DNA from 3 places in the Kitasatospora sp. NBC_00374 genome. Region 1 is predicted to be linked to each of the others. Evidence: riboswitches for the same ligand, from Rfam matches in the RefSeq annotation. Region 1 holds a riboswitch; each other region holds the start of a gene.
What was found. A riboswitch is a leader RNA that binds a small molecule or an ion and turns the genes downstream of it on or off. The one in region 1 is predicted to bind S-adenosylmethionine.
Positions count from the first base shown of each region.

Region 2: it holds a riboswitch for S-adenosylmethionine, as region 1 does, so the genes downstream of both, OG871_RS11735 (aminotransferase class V-fold PLP-dependent enzyme) here and OG871_RS03325 (putative leader peptide) in region 1, are expected to answer to the same signal.
Region 3: it holds a riboswitch for S-adenosylmethionine, as region 1 does, so the genes downstream of both, thrC (threonine synthase) here and OG871_RS03325 (putative leader peptide) in region 1, are expected to answer to the same signal.

Region 1 covers NZ_CP107964.1:714,619-722,191, forward strand. The annotation lists gene OG871_RS03305 (LLM class flavin-dependent oxidoreductase) at 62-1,201, opposite strand; gene OG871_RS03310 (LLM class flavin-dependent oxidoreductase) at 1,198-2,322, opposite strand; gene OG871_RS03315 (NtaA/DmoA family FMN-dependent monooxygenase) at 2,319-3,704, opposite strand; gene OG871_RS03320 (LLM class flavin-dependent oxidoreductase) at 3,725-4,954, opposite strand; gene OG871_RS03325 (putative leader peptide) at 5,030-5,152, opposite strand; SAM riboswitch class IV at 5,197-5,308, opposite strand; gene OG871_RS03330 (pyridoxal-phosphate dependent enzyme) at 5,421-6,839, opposite strand; gene OG871_RS03335 (HAD family acid phosphatase) at 7,049-7,573, opposite strand, start outside.
Region 2 covers NZ_CP107964.1:2,623,603-2,631,175, reverse strand. The annotation lists gene OG871_RS11765 (cytochrome bc complex cytochrome b subunit) at 1-377, opposite strand, end outside; gene OG871_RS11760 (Rieske 2Fe-2S domain-containing protein) at 374-1,444, opposite strand; gene OG871_RS11755 (c-type cytochrome) at 1,441-2,250, opposite strand; gene OG871_RS11750 (heme-copper oxidase subunit III) at 2,407-3,027, opposite strand; gene OG871_RS11745 (hypothetical protein) at 3,465-3,890, shown strand; gene trpD (anthranilate phosphoribosyltransferase) at 4,033-5,109, shown strand; SAM riboswitch class IV at 5,218-5,335, shown strand; gene OG871_RS11735 (aminotransferase class V-fold PLP-dependent enzyme) at 5,382-6,752, shown strand; gene OG871_RS11730 (Lrp/AsnC ligand binding domain-containing protein) at 6,786-7,064, opposite strand; gene OG871_RS11725 (rhomboid family intramembrane serine protease) at 7,108-7,573, opposite strand, start outside.
Region 3 covers NZ_CP107964.1:4,766,676-4,774,248, forward strand. The annotation lists gene OG871_RS21500 (extracellular solute-binding protein) at 1-530, shown strand, start outside; gene OG871_RS21505 (cupin domain-containing protein) at 542-886, opposite strand; gene OG871_RS21510 (DUF3263 domain-containing protein) at 980-1,207, shown strand; gene otsB (trehalose-phosphatase) at 1,261-2,121, shown strand; gene OG871_RS21520 (trehalose-6-phosphate synthase) at 2,105-3,574, opposite strand; gene OG871_RS21525 (glucosyl-3-phosphoglycerate synthase) at 3,642-4,628, opposite strand; SAM riboswitch class I at 4,821-4,964, shown strand; gene thrC (threonine synthase) at 4,982-6,259, shown strand; gene OG871_RS21535 (ubiquitin-like small modifier protein 1) at 6,295-6,573, shown strand; gene OG871_RS21540 (cold-shock protein) at 7,163-7,369, shown strand.

The DNA of each region.
Region 1 (7,573 bases):
CCGGCGGCGGGATCCGGGGATCCCGCCGCCGGGCGGCGGACGGACGTGCGGTCGGGGCCGGTCAGCCGCGCTGCCAGGCCTCGGCGAGCAGGTCGAACGAACGGACCCGGTCCCGGTGGTCGTGGGTGATCGTGGTGACCAGGAGCTCGTCGGCGCCGGTCGCCTGCCGGAGCACCTCCAGCCGCTCGACGACGGTCCGCGAGGATCCGGCGAACTGGGTCCGGATCCGGTCCTCGACCAGGGCGCGCTGCCCGTCCGTCCACGGGTGGGCGGCGGCCTCCTCGGGGGTGGGGAAGGGGATCGCGCCCTGGCCGGAGCGGATGCTGTGCACCCACAGCCCGTACGGCGAGGCGAGGTGCCGGGCCGTCTCGTCGTCCTCCGCCACCACGACGTCGGCGGAGACCAGCACATACGGCTCGGTCAGCCGCGCGGACGGCCGGAAGGCCTTGCGGTAGGCGGCCACGGCCTCCAGGACGGTGGCGGGGCTGACGTGGTAGTTGGCGGCGAACGGCAGTCCGAGCGCACCCGCCGTCTCGGCGCTGACGCCGGCGCTGCTGCCCAGCACCCACACCTCCAGGTCCGCTCCCTCACCGGGGACGGCGTGCGCCTCGATCCCCTGCGGGGTGCGGTGGTCACCGCGCAGCAGGGCGAGGATGGTGTCCAGCTGCTCGCCGTACTCCACGGGCTCCGACCCCGGGAACTGGACCAGGCCGGTGTAGCGCGCGAACAGCGGCGAGCCGATCAGGCTGCTGAAGTCGTACGGCGCCGGGATGAGCAGGCCTTCGGGGGTGTACCGGGGCTCGGTCGGGCGCACCGCGGGCGGGGCCGCCGGGGCGGGGGTGCCGGGACGGGGTGCCCGGAAGCCGGAGCGGCCGAGGCCCAGGTCGATCCGGCCCGGGTGCAGCGCGTCCAGCACGCCGAACTCCTCGACCACCGACAGGGCGGTGCGGTGGCCCAGCTGGACGGCGCCGGCGCCGACCCGGATCCGCTCGGTGGCGGCCGCGACCAGCTGGATGAGCAGGGCCGGGGCCACCCCGGCGACACCGGTGGTCAGGTGGTGTTCGGCCAGCCAGTACCGCCGGTAGCCGGCGGCCTCGGCCCGCCGGGCCAGGTCGACGGTGTTGCGCAGCGCCTGGCCGGCGGTGGAGCCCGAGCTGATCGGGGCCAGGTCGAGGACGGAGAGCGGGACCCGGCCGGTCATCCGGTGAGCCCCCCGTCGAACGCGGTGCCGCCCGGGGCGGAGGCGGCGGCGGGCCCGGCGGGAGCCACCCCCACCGGGCCCCAGGGCCACGGCGGGTCGGGGATCTCCCGGCGCAGCACCGGGGCGATCTCCGCCTGGAACAGCTCCAGGGAGGCCCGGTGCTCGGCGTCCTGAAGGCCGCCGGCCTCGGCCTGGACGTGCAGCACGGTGTGGCCCAGCTGCTCGTGGTAGCGGTGGACCTTCTCGATGATCTGCTGGGGGCTGCCGATCAGCGCGGAGCTGCGCTCGACGAAGTCCTCCAGGCTGGTGAAGACCGGTTCCAGGCCTGCGCGCCGGTGGAAGGCCAGGTAGCCCTCGAAGACCGGCCGGTAGGCGGCCACCGCCCGCTGCGAGGAGCGGGCGGTGTGGAAGCCGGCCGACCCGGCGCCGACCGTGGCAAGTGCCGGGTCGTGGCCGTAGTGCTCCCAGCGCTCCCGGTAGTGGCGGACGAGTTCGGCGTACGGCTCGATCGGGTTGGTGACGTTGGCGGAGAACAGCGGGTCGCCGTAGCGGGCGGCGAGGTCGACCGACTCCTTGCTGGTCGCGCTGCCGTGCCAGACCCGGATCGGTTGCTGGAGCGGGCGGGGCCACACCTCGGCCTCGGTCAGTTCCGGGCGGAACCGGGCCTTCGCGGTGACCCTGTCCTGGCGCCAGATCTGCCGGAACAGCTCGTAGCTCTCGGCGTTGCGGTCCCACTGGTCCTCGGGGGTGACCTGGAAGAGTTCGCGCTGCGCCGTCCCGTTGCCCTTGCCGATGATCAGGTCGAGGCGGCCGCCGGACAGGTGGTCCAGGGTGGCGTAGTCCTCGGCGGCGCGTACCGGGTCGAGCAGGCTGAGCGTGGTGACGGCGGTGAACAGCCGGATCCGGGAGGTCAGGGCGGCGATGTGGCCGAGCACCACCGGCGGCGAGGAGGAGATGAAGGGCCGCTCGTGGCGCTCGCCGACGCCGAAGCCGTCGAACCCGAGCCGCTCGGCGAGCACGGCGTTGTCGATCACCTCCCGGAAGCGCTCGGTGGTGGGCTTCTGCACGCCCGTGACGGGATCGGGGGCGTGCACGATCAGGGTGATGGCGAGGAACTTCACAGCGTCGGCCCTTCCTTGGTCCTGGTGGCGGGGGCCGCGGGCGGCCGGGTCAGGCCGAGGTGGTCGCGGAGCGTGCCGCCCTCGTACTCGCGCCGGAAGACACCGCGTTCCTGGAGCAGCGGGACGACGGTGTCGGCGAACTCGTCGAGCCCGCCGGGGGTGAGGTGGGGCACGAGGATGAAGCCGTCGCTCGCGTCGGCCTGGACGAAGGTGTCGATGGCGTCCGCGACGGTGGCCGGGGAGCCGACGAAGGTCTGACGGCCGGTGGTCTCGATGACCAGCTCGCGGATCGACAGCCCCTTGGCCTCGGCCAGTTCCCGCCACTCCTTGGCGGTGGCCAGCGGGTCCCTGACCATCCGCACGCTGGCGCGGCCGCGGGCGAGGGTGTGTTCGCCCGGGTCCGGGTCGATCGCCGGGAGCGGGCCGTCGGGGTCGTGGGCGGACAGGTCGCGGTTCCAGACCTGCTCCAGGATCTTGATCGCGGTCTGTCCGCTGACCTGGCTGCGCCGTACCTCGTGGGCCAGTTCGCGGGCCTGGGCGTCGGTGTCGCCGAGCACGAAGGTCGCCGCGGGGAGGATCAGCAGTTCGTCCGGGGTGCGGCCGTGGCGGGCGAGGCGGCCCTTGACGTCGGTGTAGAAGGCCCGGCCGGCGTCGAAGGTGCCGTGCCGGCTGAAGATGGCGTCGGCGGTGGCCGCGGCGAACTCGCGGCCCTCCTCGGAGTCGCCTGCCTGGAAGACCACGGGCCGGCCCTGCGGGCTGCGCGGGACGTTGAACTGCCCGGCTATGTCGAAGTGTTGGTCGTGGTGGCGGAACCGGCCCGCGTCGGGGTCGGGCAGGAACACCCCGGACTGCTGGTCGGCGAGGATCTCGTCGTCGTACCAGGAGTCGAACAGTTCCCCGGCGGTGCGCAGGAACCGCTCGGCGCGCGCGTAGCGGTCCTCCTCGGCGAGGAAGCCGCCGCGTCGGAAGTTCTCGCCGGTGAAGGCGTCCCACGAGGTGACCACGTTCCAGGCGGCGCGGCCGGCCGAGAGGTGGTCGAGGCTGGCGAACTGCCGGGCGACCTCGTAGGGCTCGTTGAAGGTGGAGTTGATGGTGCCGGCCAGGCCGATCCGTTCGGTCACCGCGGCCAGCGCGGTCAGCACGGTGAAGGTGTCGGGGCGGCCGACCACGTCCAGGTCGTAGATCTCGCCGCCCTGTTCGCGCAGGCGCAGCCCCTCGGCGAGGAACAGGAAGTCGAACTTGGCGCGCTCGGCGGTACGGGCGAAGTGGGCGAAGGAGCTGAACTCGATGTGGCTGCCGGCCTGCGGGTCGCTCCAGACGGTGGTGTTGTTGACGCCGGGGAAGTGCGCGGCGAGGTGGATCTGCTTGGGGGGCCTGGCCATGGTGGTGCGTTCCCTCCGGCTCAGGCGCTTGCGGTGCGGGCGGCGTAGCGGTTGGCGGGGCGGGTGAGGCCCAGCAGGCCGCGCAGGGTGTCGGCCTCGTAGGCGCGGCGGAAGGCACCGCGGGCCTGGAGCTCCGGGACGAGACCGCGGGTGATCGCCCTGAGGTCGTGGCCGGTCACCGCGGGGCGCAGCCGGAATCCGGTCAGGCCGGCCCGTTGGCGTTCCTGGAGCAGGTCGGCGAGTTGGGCGGGGGTGCCGGCGAAGATCTCGGCGTCGCTGGTGAGCGGCTCGCCGAGGCGGGCGTCGAGCCGCTCCCGGCGGGCTCGTGCGGTGGCCGGGTCGTCGTCGAGGAGGACCAGCAGGTCGCCGAAGAGGTGCAGGGGCTCCCCGGCCCGGCCGGCCGCCCGCTGCTCGGCACGGATCTCGGCGACGATCGCCGCGGCCCGGTCGGTGTCGTGCGGGGTGACGTAGCCGAGGTCGGCGGAGCGGGCGATCAGCCGGTACGGGACGGTGGCGTGGGCGAGCGCGGTGACGATCGGCTGGCCCTGCGGCGGCCGCGGCGTGACGGACGGGCCGCGGACGGCGAAGTGCCGGCTCTCGAAGTCGATGTGGTGCAGCTTCGCCCGGTCGACGAAGCGGCCGGTGGCCGCGTCCCGGATCTCGGCGTCGTCCTCCCAGCTGTCCCACAGCCGCCGGACGACCTCGACGTGGTCGGCGGCCTCGTCGAAGGTCTCCTCGATCAACTCCTGGACCTGCGGGTCCTGGTGCTGGTCGGGCCGGATCACCGGGAAGGAGCGGCGGCCGAAGTGCGCGGCCTCGTCGGCGCGCAGCGAGGCCTGGACGCGGACGCCGGCCCGGCCGGTGCTGACGTAGTCGAGGGTGGCGATCGCCTTGGAGATATGGAACGGCTCGGTGTGGGTGGTGACCACCGTCGGTACCAGCCCGATGTGCCTGGTCAGCGGGGCCACCCGGGCCGCGGTGAGGACGGCGTCGAGCCGCCCGCGGACCTGGTCGGTGCGGCCGTCCGGCTCACCGTGGCGGGTGCTCTGCAGGGTCAGGGAGTCCTCGAAGGTGACGAAGTCCAGCAGGCCGCGCTCGGCCTCCAGGACGGCGTCGGCCCAGTAGCCGGCGGTGAACAGTTCACGCGGGCGGGCGTCCGGTTCCCGCCAGGAGGCGGGGTGCCAGCCGGTGCCTTCGAGCGCGACGGCAAGGTGGAGCGGCGGGAGGGGGGCGGGTACGGCTGCGGGCATGGCGGAGCTGCCTTCCTGATCGACCGGGAACGGACGCAGTGATCCCTGGGACGGGTGCGTCGACGGGGAGTCAGGTCAGCGGGGACAGAGTGTGCCGGCCACCCTCTGCAGGTCGATGTGCTGGCGTCCGTAGAGGTGGACGCGGGGCCCGCGGGGGTCGAGGGTGACGGTGGCGGCGCGGTCGGGTACGGCACGCACTGCGGTCACCTCCCCGGAGCCCGGACGGGCCTCGGCCGCGTCACGGTTCGCGTTTGCGGAGCCGGTGCGGCTCCGCCTGGTCATCACCTGGAGCACCCCGCCGCGTGGGAGGGTTGCCGGTCAGCAAGCCAGGGCTTGTCGCTGACGCTCGTCACCTGCCTCGACGCTATCCCGCGGGTACCGGCCTGCGCAATGCCCTTCGGGGACGACCGGGCTGAGCGGTCGTCAGGCCGGAGCGGGGCGCCGGTGCGTGATGCTCACGGCTGGGTCAGGTCGCCGCGGCGGCGCGCAGCCGCTCGCGGGGGACGACCGCGACGGCCCGGCCGTCGAGCAGGACCACGACGGCGGGGTGGTCCGGGCCGAGCGCCCGGTACGCCTCGGAGACCGCCCGGCCGATGCCGACCGTCGGCAGCGGTCCGGCGAGGTGGTCGCGGAGCGGATCCCCGGGGCGGGCCCGGCCCTCGGCGAGGGCTGCCTCGATCCCGGCGGCACTGACGGATCCGACGATCTCGGTGGCGCTGATCCCGTGCGGGCGGTCCGGTCGGGCGGCGACCACCGGGGCCACGGCGCAGGCCGCGCCGCGCAGGACGGCCAGCGCCTCGCCGAGCGGGGTGTCCGCGGTCGGCGCGGGCAGGCCCGCGCCGGGGACCGGTGGTGCGTCGAGCAGGGCGCGGACGGTCGGTTCGGTGTCCTCGGGTGTGCGCGGCTCCTCCAGGAAGCCCCAGTCCCGCATCCAGTCGTCGCTGAACACCTTCGAGAGGTAGGAGCGCCCCGAGTCCGGGAGCAGCACGACCACCAGGTCGTCCGGCCCGAGTTCGCGCGCCACCCGCAGGGCGGCCGCCACGGCCGTACCCGAGGACGGGCCGGCCAGCAGGCCCTCCTCGCGGGCCAGCCGACGGGCGGTCAGCAGCGACTCCCGGTCGGGGATCCGCTCGAAGCGGTCCACCACCTCGGGGTGGAACGACTGCGGCCACAGGTCGTCGGTGGTCTCCGGGTGGACGAAGTGGCCGATGCTCTCGACGAAGTAGGGGCTGCCGTCGCCCCCGGCGTAGACCGAGGCCTCTGGGTCCGCGCCGACCACGGTGACCCGGCCGCCGGACACCTTCCTGAGGTGGGCGCCGGTGCCGCTGATGGTGCCGCCGGTACCGATCCCGGCGACGAAGTGGGTCACCCGGCCGCGGGTCTGCTCCCAGATCTCCGGGCCGGTGGTCCGGATGTGCGCGTCGGGGTTGGCCGGGTTGTCGTACTGGTTCGCCAGCCAGGCGCCGGGGATCTCGGCGGCGAGCCGCCGGACGACGTTGAACAGGTGGTCGGGGTGCTGCTTCGGCAGGGCCGCCGGAGCGAGGACGACCTCGGCGCCGTAGGCCCGCAGGATGTCCGACTTCTCCCGGGAGGAGCGGTCGGAGACGCCGACGATCACCCGGTAGCCGCGGCGTCGGCCGACGATCGTCAGACCGATCCCGGTGTTGCCGGAGCTCGCCTCGATGATCGTCCCGCCCGGCCGCAGCAGCCCGTCGCGCTCGGCGGCCAGCACCATGGAGAGCGCGGCGCGGTCCTTGACGCTGCCGCCGATGCCGAGGAACTCCACCTTGGCGTAGATCGGGGCGGCGATACCCTCGCCGAGCCGGGTGAGCCGGAACAGCGGCGTCCCGCCGATCGCGTCGTCGACCGATTCGTAGACCGCCACCGCGGCCTCCTTCCCAGCAGGTCGGAGATTGGTGCGCCCCGCTTGACCGGGAGGGCGGCGGCCCGGTCCGGGGAGCGGGCGCGGCTGCCGCAGTGAAGCTTCCGTCAGGCCGGCCGGCCGGCGCAAGTGGCTGCCCCCGCCGCCGCCCGGCCCGGACGCACGGGTGCGCCGGTGGGGTCGGCCCACCGGCGCACCCGTGTGCCGCGGGGTCAGGACAGCTGACCGCCGTAGTCCGGGAGCTTGAAGGTCCGCTCGGCGTGGCCGCCCACCAGGTCCGTGGTGTTGTTGCCGATGTTCGCGACGATCGTGTAGCCGCTCTTCTCGATCTCCGCGCGCTTGGCAGTCTTGAAGGTCCCGGTCTCCTGGAACAGGTCCACGAAGGAGCGGCCGTACAGGCCGTCGACGGGGTATCCCACGGCCGTCAGGTTGTACCTGGTGATGCAGTCGATGAACCCCGGACGGGCGGTGACGAAGAAGACCTTCACACCGCGGGCGCTCGCGGATCTGACCACGTCCCGGACGGCCTGGATCGCGGGGGTCGGCAGCGCGAAGGAGTAGTCCGTCTCCAGCGAGGTGTTGTCGATGTCCAGGACGATCGCCGGGCGCTCGCCCGCCGGGGCGGACGGCACCCGCACCTTGAGGTAGGCGTCGGCCTGGTCGGCCACGGCCTGGACGTCCTTCAGCCAGGTCGCGTACGGCACGTCGGGCTTGCCGAGCGCCTGCACCGAGGCGGC
Region 2 (7,573 bases), 1.9 Mb from region 1:
TGGTGGATCTGGCGGATCAGCAGGCCGCCGCGGATCTCGAAGCTGATGTCCATGGTCGAGGCGTAGGCCTCGGACATCCGGATGCCGTCGAGCGGGGTGTACGGGCCGTGGTAGACGACCTCGGCCATGCTCGGCTTGAAGAACAGCGTCAGGTACACACCCGTGAGGATGATGATGATGAAGCTGTAGAGGCAGATCTCGCCGAGCATGAAGGACCAGTGGTCCGGGAAGATCTTGCGCAGGTTGGACTTGGCCAGGGTGTAGATCCCGAGCCGTCCGTCCGCCCAGTCCGCGGCCGCCTCCGCCTTGTTGGCGGGCTTGGCGCGGGTGCTGGCCGGCTTCGAGGCGCTGGAGGTCGCGCCGCTCGTGGTGCTCATCGCTTGCGCTCCCAGAAGCTCGGACCGACGGGCTCGTCGAAGTCGCCGGTGGCGACCAGGAAGCCCTGCTCGTCAGTGGTGATCTTCAGCTGCGGGAGCGGGTGACCGGCCGGGCCGAAGATGACGCGGGCGCCGTCCGCCAGGTCGAAGGTCGACTGGTGGCAGGGGCAGAGTGCGTGGTGGGTCTGCTGCTCGTACAGGCTGATCGGGCAGCCGACGTGGGTGCAGATCTTCGAGTAGGCGAGGATGCCCTCGAAGCCCTTGTCGCGCGACTCGTTGTCCTTGATGTCGTCCGGAGCGATCCGGACCAGCATCAGCGCGTCCTTGGCGATCTGGACCTGGAAGTCCTCCGCCTCCTCCTCCAGGCCCTCGGGCTTGGCGAAGGTCAGCGAGCCGACGATGACGTCCTCGGGCTTCATCGGCTCGTTGGTGTTCACGTTGATCAGCTGGAGCGGCTTCTGGGGGGTCGCCACCTGCCAGCCGGTGTGGTTCAGCTTCTGCTCGGGCATCGGGCCCAGGTCGCGCAGCAGCACGACACCGGACAGCGGCACCAGGGCCATCGAGCCGATCATGGTGTTGCGGATCATCTTGCGGCGGCCGAAGCCGGACTCGGCGGCGCCGGTCCTGAACTGCTCGATGACGTCCGCGCGGACCTCGTCGTCGGCCTCGATCGGGTGACGCTCGGCCGGGATCTCGTGGTCCGACATCAGCGTGCGGGCCCAGTGGACCGCGCCGGCGCCGATGCAGAAGAGCGCCACACCGAGGGTCAGGCCGAGCGCGAAGTTGAGCGCGCTGACGTGACCGAGCGGGAAGATGTAGACGATCTTGTCGATGTCGAAGATCACGTACGAGGCGATGAAGCCGATCGTCGCGAGCATCGAGATCACGAACATCAGCGACACCTGGCGCTCGGCCCGCTTGGCGGCCCGCTCGTCGATGTCGGTGCGTCGCGGCTCGTGGACCGGCAGGCCCGGGTCGGCGAAGGGGTCGTCGTGGACGGCGACCGCGTGGCCGTGGGAGTCGCCGTGCGACTCCGGCAGGTTCTCTTCAGAGATGTCGTGGCTCATGACTTCTTGGCCTTGGTGGTGTGGGCGGCGACCCAGATCGCAACCGCGATGAGCAGACCGAGACCGAAGATCCAGCCGAACAGGCCCTCGGTCACCGGACCGAGGCTGCCCAGGGTCAGGCCACCCGGGTTGGGCTCATCGTTGGTGGTGTGGCGCACGAACGCCACGATCTGCTTCTTCTGCTCCTCCGGCATGGTGGTGTCGGGGAACGAAGGCATGTTCTGCGGGCCGGTCTGCATGGCCTCGTAGATGTGCTTCGCGTCGACGCCCTCCAGCGAGGGCGCGTACTTGCCCTTGGTGAGGGCACCGCCCTGACCGGCGAAGTTGTGGCACTGGGCGCAGTTGGTGCGGAAGAGCTCTCCGCCCTTGGCCACGGCGTCCGCGTCGGTCGCGGTGTACTGCTCCTTGGCCGGCGTCACCGGGCCGGGGCCCAGGGAGGCGACGAAGGCGGCCAGCTGGTCGATCTGGGCCTGGGAGTAGATGTTCTTCTTGGCCGGGACCTGGGCACCGGGCTGCTGCGCGGGCATGCGGCCCGTTCCGACCTGGAAGTCGACCGCGGCGGAACCGACGCCGACCAGGCTCGGACCGTCGGAGCCGCCCTCGCCGTTGAGGCCGTGGCAGGAGGAGCAGCCCAGGGCGAAGAGCTTCTTGCCCTCGTCGATGGCCAGGGACTGCGCGGAGGTGTCGGCCTGGGCCTTCTCGGCCGGCGCGAAAGCGGCGTACAGCCCCCCGGTGGTCGCCAGGGCGAGAAGTAGGACGACCAGCGCCGCCAGTGGGTGGCGCCGTCGTGCGGAGAGCTTTTTCACGGAATAACCCCGGTGTCAGGATCTGGTCGGCTGGTGGCTGCGTCCGGGTGCCTCGGCTGCTCAGGCCGGGCACGGGGACGCGCGGTCGGGTCGGTGCGGCGCGAGCCGAAGGGCAGGCGCAGTCTCCGGCCGGCGGCCAGCGACCTGATCAGCTGGTTACTTGATCAGGTAGATGGTCGCGAACAGGCCGATCCACACGACGTCGACGAAGTGCCAGTAGTACGACACCACGATCGCGGCGGTGGCCTGCTCGTGCGTGAACCGCTTGGCTGCGTACGTCCGTCCCAGGACCAGCAGGAAGGCGATCAGACCACCCGTCACGTGCAGACCGTGGAAGCCGGTGGTCAGGTAGAACACCGTGCCGTACGCGTCGGAGGACAGCGAGAGGCCGTCCTTCTTCACCAGCTCGGTGTACTCGAAGATCTGACCACCGATGAAGATCGCGCCCATCACGAAGGTGATGACGAACCACGACCGGAGCTTCTTCACATCACCGCGCTCGGCGGCGAAGACGCCGAGCTGGCAGGTGAGGGAAGAGAGCACCAGGATCGTGGTGTTCACCGAGGAGAACGGCACGTTGAGCGCGCTCGCCTTCTCGGTCCAGAACTCTGGGCCCTTGACCGAGCGGAGCGTGAAGTACATCGCGAACAGGGCCGCGAAGAACATCAGCTCCGAGCTCAGCCAGACAATGGTTCCGACGCTGACCAGGTTCGGCCTGTTGACCGCTCCGTGCGCGTGTCCGGTTTCTGTTGCTGTTGCTGTCGCCACGACGGACATTATGTCGGTCCCTTATTCCGTCTTCACGTCGGGGGGTCTCCCTCGGAGTGTCCGGTGCGTGCGGTATGCCCCGATGGACTCGGCCCGGCGGCCCCCGGGTGCCGCTCGCTGGGCGTTGTCCGATTTCTGACGGTTGTTCGACGGCCCCGAACCGGGGTCCACCACTCGTCTGCCCGGCGTGTCCCCCGGTGCCCGGCGTTCGTTGGAGGTGTACCGGCAGAGCCGTCCGGGTGGTCCGCGGCGGAGAGGGTGACGCCGTTACGCCCGGGAGGGTGAGTGACGGGCGCGGCGGCTTGAGCGAGATCGCGTCAGGGGCTCACCACGAGGGGTGGGCGGGAGTAGCATCCGAGGTGAACGTGGTCCGGGTCACACCGGGTCGCGCGGAGCCGACACGCACGACACCTATTAATGGGGACGAGCACCCGGGAGCAGGGCCCATGGCGCACACGACCGACGAGACGCTCACCGTTCTCGTCTACAGCGACGACCGCAACACCCGCGAGCAGGTCACCCTGGCGCTGGGCCGCCGGCCCGCCGCCGACCTCCCGGAGATCGAGTACCTGGAGTGCGCGACCACCCCCGCCGTCCTGCGGGCGCTGGAGAAGGGCGGTGTCGACCTCTGCGTGCTGGACGGCGAGGCCGCACCGGCCGGCGGGCTCGGCCTCGGCCGGCAGCTCAAGGACGAGATCTACGGCTGCCCGCCCGTGCTGGTGCTGATCGGGCGCCCGCAGGACTCCTGGCTGGCCGCCTGGAGCCGGGCCGACGCCGCCGTGTCCCACCCGGTCGACCCGGTCGCGCTGGCCGAGTCCGCCGCGACGCTGCTGCGGGCCCGGATCGCCCGGCGGACCCCGGCGCACCGGTAGGCGCGCCGATCCCCACGGCCCCGGTTCGACCGGTCGTCTCAGCAGGAGAGAAGCCGTCCCGAGATTCCGGCGCGCGCCCCGCGCCGCTCGCTAGGCTGACTCCGACCTGATGGTGATGTACCGATGAGAGCTGGAGTCAGCCATGGTGAACGTGCACCCTGCGAACGGCGGCGACGACCCCGCGCAGGTGGTCCGCACCTGGCCGGACGTCCTGACTGCACTGCTGAAGGGGGAGGACCTCGCCCAGGCCGACACCGCCTGGGCGATGGACCGGATCATGACCGGCGAGGCCACCCCGGTGCAGGTGGCCGGCTTCATGGTCGCGCTGCGGGCCAAGGGCGAGACGGTGGCGGAGGTCTCCGGCCTGGTCGACGCGATGTACGCGCACGCCGAGCCATTGCACATCCCCGGCCCGGCGGTGGACATCGTCGGCACCGGCGGCGACCGGGCCAAGACGGTCAACATCTCCACCATGTCGGCGATCGTCGCGGCGGCCGCCGGCGCCAAGGTGGTCAAGCACGGCAACCGGGCCGCCTCCTCGGCCAGCGGCTCCTCCGACGTGCTGGAGCGGCTCGGCATCCGGCTCGACCTGAGCGCGCGCCGGGTCGCCGAGGTGGCCGAGGAGACCGGGCTGACGTTCTGCTTCGCCGCCAAGTTCCACCCCGCCATGCGGCACGCCGCGCAGGCCCGCCGCGACCTCGGGGTGCCGACCGCGTTCAACATCCTCGGCCCGCTGACCAACCCGGCCAAGGTCACCGCGCACGCCATCGGCTGCTTCGACACCCGGCTGGCCGGCCTGATCGCCGGCGTGCTCGCCCGGCGGGGCTCCACCGCCCTGGTCTTCCGCGGTGACGACGGCCTGGACGAGCTGACCATCTCGACCACCTCGCGGATCTGGCTGGTCGACGGGGGCCGCGTCACCGAGAGCTCCTTCGACCCGAGGGAGGTCGGCATCGACCTGGTCGGCCTGGAGGCGCTGCGCGGCGCCGATCCCGAGTACAACGCGGGCGTGGTGCGCCGGCTGCTGGCCGGGGAGCGCGGCCCGGTCCGGGACGCCGTCCTGCTCAACAGCGCCGCCGCGCTGGTCGCCCTCGACCTCACCGACGCCCCGCTCGCCGAGCAGCTCGCGGCCGGCATCGAGCGGACCGCCGCGGCGATCGACTCCGGCGCGGCCGCGGCGACCCTCAAGCACTGGGTCGAGGCCACGGCCCGCGACTGACCGGATCCGACGGGGCCCGCCGGGCAGCCTGCTCGGCGGGCCCCGCCGCGTCCGAATGCCGGAACGGTGTTTGACCACTCTCCGGATGCTGGCCTAGAGTCCGTGCCAGGTCATGAGTGACAGCGACAAGCCCCAGCTTGCTGTCCGGCAACCCTCCGTCCGTGGCGGGGTGCCCTGGGTGAGGACCGGGCCACTCGGCGATCCGTCCGCGTGGCAAGCGCGGACTTCCGGCATCGCACTCCCGGGGTCCTTTCCCAGGAGGAGTGCACCCCGTGACTGTTTCCACCGGTCTCCGCGCCCCGCTCGCCGTCCTCGGCCACGACGTCCAGGTCCCGCTGGTCGGCGGCGAGAAGGTCACCTACGCCGCGCTCGACTACGCCGCCAGCGCCCCCGCCCTGCAGCGGGTCTGGGACGACGTCGCCGCCTACGCCCCCTACTACGGCAGCGTGCACCGCGGGGCCGGCTACCTCTCCCAGCTCTCCACCGACCTGTTCGAGCAGAGCCGCCGTACCGTCGCCGACTTCCTCGACCTGCGCGAGGACGACCAGGTGGTCTTCACCCGGGCCACCACCGACTCGCTCAACCTGCTGGCCGCCGCCGTGCCCGCCGGCACCCGGGTGTTCGCCTTCGAGACCGAGCACCACGCCTCGCTGCTGCCCTGGCGCCGCGAGGGCGTCACCGTCCACTACCTGCGCGCACCCCGCTCGCACGCCGAGGCGGTCGCCGCGCTGGACGCCGCACTGACCGAGCACCCCGACGGGCCGCGGCTGCTGTGCGTCACCGGTGCCTCCAACGTCACCGGCGAGCTGTGGCCGGTCGCCGAGCTCACCGAGACCGCCCACCGGCACGGTGCCCGGATCGTCCTGGACGCCGCGCAGCTGGCCCCGCACCACCGGGTGTCGGTCCGCGAGCTGGACGTCGACTGGATCGCCTTCTCCGGCCACAAGCTCTACGCCCCGTTCGGCGCCGGCGTGCTGGCCGGCCGCAGCGACTGGCTGGACGCGGCCGAGCCGTACCTGGCCGGCGGCGGCGCCAGCCGTACCGTGGCCCGCGAGGCGGACGGCTCGGTGGCCGTCGAGTGGCACCGCGGGCCGTCCCGGCACGAGGCCGGCTCGCCGAACGTGATCGGCGCCTACGCCATCGCCTCCGCCTGCCGGGCGCTCACCGAGGCCGGCTTCGACGCGCTCCAGGCCCGCGAGCAGGAGCTGATCGAGCGGCTGAAGGCCGGACTGGCCGAGATCCCCGAGGTCAGGGTGCTCAGCCTGTTCGGCACCGACGCGGCCCGGGTCGGCGTGCTCTCGTTCGTGGTGCGGGGCTGGAACAGCTCGCACTTCTCGGCCGCGCTCTCCGCCGAGTACGGCATCGGCGTGCGCGACGGCCTGTTCTGCGCCCACCCGCTGGTGCGGACCCTGCTCGGCGGGGAGGAGGCGGCGCCGTCCGAGTGCGGTGCGCCGGAGGCCTCGCTGCCCGGCGAGCGCAGCCTGAACGCGATCCGGGTCAGCTTCGGCGCCGGCACCCCCGACGAGCACCTGGACCGCTTCCTGGGCGCCGTCCGCGAGCTGGTCACCGACGGGGCCCGCTGGAGCTACCGCAACGAGGGCGGCCGCTGCGTGGCGGACGTGCTGTCGCCGGCGCGCGGCTAGCCGCCCGCCGGCCCGCGGACGCTCCGCCCCTGGCTACTCCAGGCCGAGGGCGAAGGCGGCCTCGAGGTCGTGCTGGGAGTAGGTGCGGAACGCGATCTGGGTCTCGGTGTGCTCGACCCCGGGCACCTTGTTGACCTGGCCGGGGATCACCTCGGCCAGGTCCTCGTGCTGCCGCACACGGACCATCGCCACCAGGTCGTAGCTTCCGGTGACCGAGTAGACCTCGCTGACGCCCTCGATCGCGGCGATCGCCTCGGCGATCTCGGGGATCCGGTCGACGCTGGTCTTGATGAGGACGATCGCGGTGATCACGGCTGGGCTCCTGTGTGAGGGGACGGGCCCAGCGTATCCGCCGTCAGGTGGGCCGTCTGCTGCCTCGCGCACTCCCGGCCCAGGCGATCAGCCAACCGGTCGCGAAGCCGATCACGTGCACCAGGTACGCCACCCCGGAGCCGCCGGCCCGGACCGACCACCACTGCAGGGCGAACCACAGGCCCAGCACCAGCCAGGCCGGGAAGCGCAGCGGGAGGAAGAGGAGCACCGGCACCAGGGTGGTGACCCGGGCCCTCGGGAAGAGCCGCAGATACGCACCGAGCACCCCGGCGATCGCCCCCGAGGCGCCCACCAGGGCCCGGACCGCCTCGTCCGAGTGCGCCTCCGCCAGCGCGTAGCCGTAGGTGGCCAGGTAACCGATCGCCAGGTAGCAGAGCAGGAACCTGACCCGTCCCAGACGCTCCTCCACCCCGGGGCCGAAGACGAACAGGAACAGCATGTTGCCGAGCAGGTGCAGCCAGCCCGCGTGGACGAACAGCGAGGTCAGC
Region 3 (7,573 bases), 4.1 Mb from region 1:
CGGTCGACCGCAAGACCGCCTTCACGGACTTCGCGACCGGCAAGGTCGCCATGCTCAACGGGCACCCCGGGCTGGTCGCCAAGGCGATCGAGGCGAAGGTCGAGTACGGCACGGCGGCCATCCCGCGAAAGGAGGCCGGTGCCAAGCCGAGCACCCTCGGCGTGGCCGACTGGATGATGGCCTTCAAGGCCAACGGTCACAAGACCGAGATCAAGAAGTTCCTCAACTTCGTGTACGCGAAGGAGAACACGCTCAAGTTCGACGAGCAGTACAACCTGCTGCCGGTCACCCAGGACACCAAGGACGAGATGATCGGCAGCGGCAAGCACCCGGACCTCACCGAGTTCCTGAACGCCCTGCCGACCGCCAACTTCTACCCGCTCGGCGACCCCTCCTGGGACAAGGTCAGCGGACTGCTGAAGACGAAGATCGGCGGAGCGGTGAAGGCGGGCGGCGAGGGCGTGCTGGCCGAGCTCCAGGCCTCGGCCGCGCAGGAGGCCGGCCGGGCCCGCGCTGCCGCGGGCCACTGACGGCCGGCGGGTCAGAGGTTGATCGAGTAGGCCTTGCGCAGCGTCTCGTGCACGGTCCAGGTGGTGCGGTCGCCCTCCCGCAGGACGGCGAGATCACCTGGACCGACCTCCAGCGTCGGCCCGCCCTCGAACTCGATCGTGGCCCGGCCGCTGACCACGACGAACAGCTCGTCCGCCTCGGTGTCGGTGACCACGCCGGGGGTGATCTGCCAGATGCCGCGGATCTGCCTGCCGTCCGGGGACTCCCAGAGCACCTTGCCGGACACCTCGGGGGAGCCGGAGACGATCTGGGCGGGGTCGAGCGGGTCGGGTTCGAGCTCGGCGTCGGGAATGTGCACCGCGAAACTGTTGGTCATGATCCCGACGCTAACCGCCGACGGGCCGGACCGGCGGCCGCAGAGTGTGTCGGGGCGGGCGGGCAGAATGACACCTCGTAAGCGGAGGTGACCATGGCTGAGCTGAGTGAACGCGATCGCGCGGTGCTGGCGCTGGAGGCGCGGGCCTGGCGGACGGCCGGTGCGAAGGAGCGGGCCGTCCGGGAGGAGCTGGGCATCTCCGGCACCCGGTACTACCAGCTGCTGAACGCCCTGCTCGACCGGCCGGAGGCGCTGGCGCACGCACCGGTGCTGGTGAACCGCCTCCGGCGGATCCGGCAGGCCCGGCGCGACGCGCGGTAGCCCGCCGGGCGCAGGGACGCGTCGGGCGGGCGGGCCTGGGTACGGTCGTGGGCATGGGTATGCCTGAGTACGTGACGCCCCGGACGGCTGCGGGCCGGGAGGGGCTGGCCGCACTGCTGGCCGCCCCCGCGGAAGGCGCGGTGGGACTCGACTTCGACGGGACGCTGGCGCCGATCGTGGCCGACCCCGAGCAGGCTCGGGCGCACCCCGGGGTCGTGCCCGCGCTCGCCGCGCTGGCGCCGCTGGTCGGTTCCGTGGTCGTGGTGACCGGGCGGCCCGCCGCGCTCGCGGTGGAGTACGGCGGCTTCGCCGGCGTCCCGGGCCTGGAGCACCTGACCGTGCTGGGGCACTACGGCGCCGAACGCTGGGACGCCCGCACCGGACGGATCACCGCACCCGAGCCGCCCGCGGGAGTGGTCACGGCCCGCGCGGAGCTGCCCGCCGTCCTGGCCGGGGCGGGCGCGCCCGCCGGTACCTGGACCGAGGACAAGGGCCGGGCGCTGGCCGTGCACACCCGGCGCACCGACCGGCCCCAGGAGGCGTTGGACCTGCTGCGGGGGCCGCTCGGCGAGCTCGCGGCCGCGCACGGCCTGATGGTCGAGCCGGGCCGGATGGTGCTGGAGCTGCGTCCGCCGGGGGTGGACAAGGGGGCGGCGCTGACGGCGTTCCTCACCGAGCGGGCGCTGCGGACGGTGCTGTACGCCGGCGACGACCTCGGCGACCTGCCCGCGTACGAGGTTGTGGAGCGGCGCCGGGCCGAGGGGATGGCCGGTCTGCTGGTGTGCAGCGCCCCGGACGGGAGCGAGGCCCCGGTCCGGGCCCTCGCCGACCGGGCGGACCTGGTGGTCCCCGGCCCGGCCGGCGTGGTCGAACTGCTCACCGCCCTCGCGGCCGGGCTCAGCCGAGGGCGTTGAGCTGGTCCAGGAACCACTGCTGCGGGGGCAGCGCGGTGGCCGCCGCGGCCAGCCGCTTGGTGCGGTCGGCGCGCTCGTCCCGCGGCATGGTGAGGGCCTGGTGGAGGGCCTCGGCGGTGGCGACGACGTCGTACGGGTTGACGGTGATCGCGTCCTCGGCGAGCTCGGCGAAGGCGCCGGCCTCGCGGGACAGGACCAGGGCGCAGCCGTGGTCGGAGACCACCGGGATCTCCTTGGCGACCAGGTTCATGCCGTCCCGGATCGGGTTGACCAGGGCGACGTCGGCGAGCCGGTAGGCGGCCAGCGAGCGCGGGAAGTCGTCGTTGACGTGCAGGATCAGCGGCTGCCAGGCGGGGGTGCCGAACTCGTCGTTGATCTCGTGCGCGATCCGCTGCACGGCGGCGGTGTACTCGCGGTACTCGGGCAGGTCGTGCCGGGACGGGTAGGCGAAGGCGATGTGCACCACCCGGCCCTGCCAGTCGGGCCTGGTCCGCAGCAGGTGCCGGTAGGCGAGCAGGCCGCGGACGATGTTCTTGCTGAGCTCGGTGCGGTCGACCCGGACGATGGTCCGGCGGTCGCCGACGGCCTCCTTGAGCGAGGCCAGCCGGGCGTCGACGTCGGGCCGGTGGGCCCGCTCGCGCAGGAAGTCGGCGTCGGCGCCCAGGCCGTGCACGCCGAGCCGGGTGGTGCGCCCTGCGTGCGTCACGGTGAGGGCGTCCCGGTCGATCTCCGCGCCGAGCAGGTCGGCGCAGCAGTCGGCGAAGGCCAGTGCCCAGCGCCGGGTGAGGAAGCCGGCCCGGTCGGCGCCCAGGATGCCGGTGAGGACGGCGGCGCCGACGTCGTCGGGCAGCATCCGGTAGTACTCGGGCGGGGCCCACGGGGTGTGCGAGAAGTGTCCGATCCGCAGGTCCGGGCGCAGGGCCCGGAGCAGGTCGGGGGCGAGCGACAGGTGGTAGTCCTGGATCAGGACGGCGGCGCCCGGGGCGGCCTCGGCGGCCAGTGCCTGCGCGAAGGCGGCGTTGTAGGCGGTGTAGGACTCCCACTCGCGGCGGAAGCGGTCGTCGAAGGTGGGCGAGACCGGGGTGTCGTAGAGCAGGTGGTGGACGAACCAGAGGGTCGAGTTGGCCACACCGTTGTAGGCGCGGGCGAAGGTGCCGGGATCGATGTCCAGCATGCGGACGGCCTGGCCGCCGACGTCGAAGCCGCCGAGGTCGAGGCGGCCGTCGGGGGACTGCCGGGCGGCCGTCCGGTCGGCCTCGCCGAGGGCGGCGCAGACCCAGACGGCACTCGGGTCGTCGATCGCGGAGAGGCCGGAGACCAGGCCGCCACCCCCTCTGCGCAGGGTCAGCGAACCGTCGTCCTCGCTGGTGAAGGACACCGGGCCGCGGTTGGAGGCCACCAGGATCGGGGCGGCGCCGGGCTGATTCGAACGTGCGGACGCGTGATCGGCCATACTGCCAAGCTTGCCGCGACACCCGGTGTGCAAACCACTCAGCACGGCGCCGGGGCGCGCCGCTCGGTCACGGGAACAGCCGCCGGTACTCGGGGACGGTCCGCATCGGGGGGCGCTCGACGGCGCCGACGGGATGGGTGTGGGCGGTGAAGTCCCGGGTGACCGGGTCCCGGGAGAACTGGGTGAGCAGCGGGTGCACCAGGCCGTCCCCGGCCTTCAGCCGGTGGGTGCGGTCCAGCCGCTCCAGGGCGGTGCGGTAGATGGTGGCGGCCATCCGGCCGAGCGCCTGGCCGTCCTGGTGGCGGTGGTGCCGGACGCCGACGTCGACCTGGGCCAGCGCGTCCAGGCCGACGGTGTCCAGGGCGTCCACCAGCAGGCCGAGCTCGACGCCGTAGCCGGTCGGGAACGGCAGCCGCTCCAGCAGGGAGCGGCGGGCCGCGTACTCGCCGCCGAGCGGCTGGACGAAGCCGGCCAGCTGCGGCCAGTGCAGGTTGAGCAGCGGGCGGGCGACGAGCTCGGTGACCCGGCCGCCGCCGGCCGGGACCACCGCGCCCTCGGTCTCCAGCGGCCGGTCGTACATGGCCTTGACCAGCTGGATTGCCGGATCGGTGAGCAGCGGACCGATGATCCCGGTGACGAAGGCGGGGTCGAACTCGCGCAGGTCGGCGTCGATGAAGCAGACGATCGCGCCGCGGGTGGCGAGCAGGGAGCGCCAGAGCACCTCGCCCTTGCCGGGCTCGGCGGGCAGCCGCGGCAGTATCTCGTCCCGGTGCACCACCCGCGCCCCGGCGGCCGCGGCCCGTTCGGCGGTGCGGTCCACCGAGCCGGAGTCGACCACCACCAGCTCGTCCACCAGCGGCAGCCGCTCCATCAGCTCCTCGCGGATCGCCGAGACGATCTCGCCCACGGTCGGCTCCTCGTCCAGCGCGGGCAGCACCACGCTGACCGAGCCCGCCGCCCCCGCCGCGCGCTTCGCGGCGAGCAGCGAGGCGACCGGCCGGTCGCCCGCCGTCCAGGAGCGGCGGCGCAGCCAGGACGCCACCTCGGGCAGCACGTCGGGCCTGGGCTGGTCGGGCAAGGTCTCGCTCCTCGGAATGGGCGACGCCGTCTCGGGTGTCGGACGCCATGGGGTGGTACCGGGGCCTTCGGATACAGTCTTGGTAATGCGATCCGACCCTCGCACGTCGGGGTGGGTCGCCGCGCACGACCACAAACGCGCTGTCGGCTCCAACGCCGCGCGCCACATTGCTCATCCAGAGGGACTGAGGGAACGGCCCGTCGACGTCCCGGCAACCTTCTCGTCCGGCTAACTGACCGTCAGGTCGAGGCCCCGGCGGGACAGGTGCCAATTCCGTCCTGTGGCGCGCCCGCGTCACGGGGAAGATGAGGAGAGAGGCCTCCGCCATCATGGCTACCGCTACCCCTGTCGCCGTCGTCGACCTCGGCCCCGCCGCCGCGCTGTCCTGTCGCGAGTGCGGCGCCCGCACCCCGCTCGGCCCGAGCTTCGCCTGTGTGGAGTGCTTCGGTCCGCTGGAGATCGCCTACGACTTCGGCTCCTACGAGGCCGAGGAGCTGCGCAAGCGGATCGAGTCCGGCCCGGCCTCCATCTGGCGCTACGCCCCGCTGCTGCCCGTCCCGGCCGACGTCGCGTCCAAGCCGAACCTGAACCCCGGCTGGACCCCGCTGGTGAAGGCCGACAACCTCGGCCGCGAGCTCGGCTTCACCGCCCAGCTGCACGTCAAGGACGACTCCGGCAACCCGACCCACTCCTTCAAGGACCGGGTGGTCGCCTGCGCCATCGAGGCGGCGCGCGCCTTCGACTTCACCACCCTGTCCTGCTCGTCGACCGGCAACCTGGCGGGCGCGGTGGGCGCGGCGGCGGCCCGGGCCGGCTTCAAGTCCTGCGTTTTCATCCCGCACGACCTGGAGCAGGGCAAGGTCGTGATGGCCGGTGTCTACGGCGGCGAGCTGGTCGGCATCCAGGGCAACTACGACGACGTGAACCGCTTCTGCTCCGAGCTGATCGGCGACCCGGCCGGCGAGGGCTGGGGCTTCGTCAACGTCAACCTCCGCCCGTACTACGGCGAGGGCTCCAAGACCCTGGCGTACGAGATCTGCGAGCAGCTCGGCTGGCGGCTGCCGGAGCAGATCGTCATCCCGATCGCCTCGGGCTCCCAGCTCACGAAGATCGACAAGGGACTGCAGGAGCTGATCAAGCTCGGCCTGGTCGAGGACCGCCCGTACCGGATCTTCGGCGCCCAGGCCGAGGGCTGCTCCCCGGTCTCCGCCGCCTTCAAGGCCGGCCACGACGTGATCCGCCCGGTCAAGCCGGACACCATCGCCAAGTCGCTGGCGATCGGCAACCCGGCCGACGGCCCGTACGTGCTGGACATCGCCCGCCGTACCGGCGGCGCCGTCGAGGACGTCACCGACGCCGAGGTGGTCGAGGCGATCAGGCTGCTGGCCCGCACCGAGGGCATCTTCGCCGAGACCGCGGGCGGCGTCACCGTCGGCGTGCTCAAGAAGCTGGTCGAGACCGGACAGCTGGACCCGTCCAAGGAGACCGTCGCGATCAACACCGGCGACGGCCTGAAGACCCTGGACGCGGTCTCCGACGCCGGTCTGACCGCCACCATCCGGCCGACCCTGGAGTCCTTCCGCGCCGCCGGCCTCGCCTCCGTCTGAGCCCCCCACCACCCCGCAGCAAGGAGTAGACGCCCATGAGCGCCACCGTCCGCATCCCCACCATTCTGCGCACCTACACCGGCGGCTCGGCCGAGGTGGCCGCCGAGGGCGCCACCCTGGCCGAGGTGATCGGCGACCTGGAGCAGAACCACCCGGGCATCTCGGCCCGGATCCTGGACGACGCCGGCCAGCTGCGCCGATTCGTCAACGTGTACGTCAATGACGACGACGTGCGATTCGACGGCGGCCTGCAGACCGAGATCAAGGACGGCGCCGCCGTCTCCATCATCCCGGCGGTGGCCGGCGGCTGCTGACCTCGGCGGACGCCCCTCTTCCCGGGTGCGCTTAGCACCCCTGAGCCGTCGTCAGGACCGGAATGCGGAAATTCCGGGCCCGGCGACGGCTCTCGGCGTTGCCGGCGGACATTTGCCCACGTGGCTGGGTATAGAGTGCGTGACACCGGGGTATTCGAGGCCGATTCGAGTCGGCCCGCCCCCGCCCTCCGGTCGGGTACGCAGCGGCTGTCCGCTCGCTGAGACCGGTGCGACGAAGCGCAGCGCCGAACTGTCAGGCCGCCGTCAGAATTATTCCGGCGATTTGTGGCATTGGTCCGCGATGTCCGGCGTCAATTGCACACTAGTGCCGCTTTCATCCCGTCATATCCCCTGCGGCCCGTAGCATTTGCCCAAAAGTAGGGCCTGTTGCAGAGGGCGCATGTCCGGATACATTCAGCCGCGGTCGACGCATTCACCCGCGTTCCGGTTCCCCTTTCGGGCCTCGGTGCGGTGGTCTGCGGCGTGCACGGCTGCGCCCAGGGGGGGTTCCCCGGGCCGGCCTTCCAGACCTCTGGACCCGCACCCTGCGGGTCCGTGAAGGGCCAGCACAGCACAAGGGGAGTTCGGAATGGCTCAGGGCACCGTCAAGTGGTTCAACGCCGAGAAGGGCTACGGCTTCATCGCGGTCGACGGTGGTGCGGACGTGTTCGTCCACTACAGCGCGATCCAGATGGACGGCTACCGCACCCTCGAGGAGGGCCAGCGGGTCGAGTTCGAGATCTCCCAGGGGCAGAAGGGTCCGCAGGCGGACATGGTCCGCGCGCTGGTTGCGTGACCTCTTCGACCTGTGGAGCCTCGGTTCGGTCAACGAGCTGGCGGCCACAGATCATCGGCAGCAGGCCCGTACGGCATCCCCGTGCGGGCCTGCCGCCATGTTCGGGACACCCCGCGATCGGGCTTGCACTCGCCACCCGAGAGTGCTAATCATTGGCGTTAGCACTCTCGGTACGAGAGTGACAAACGGATCGGGTCGGTGAGG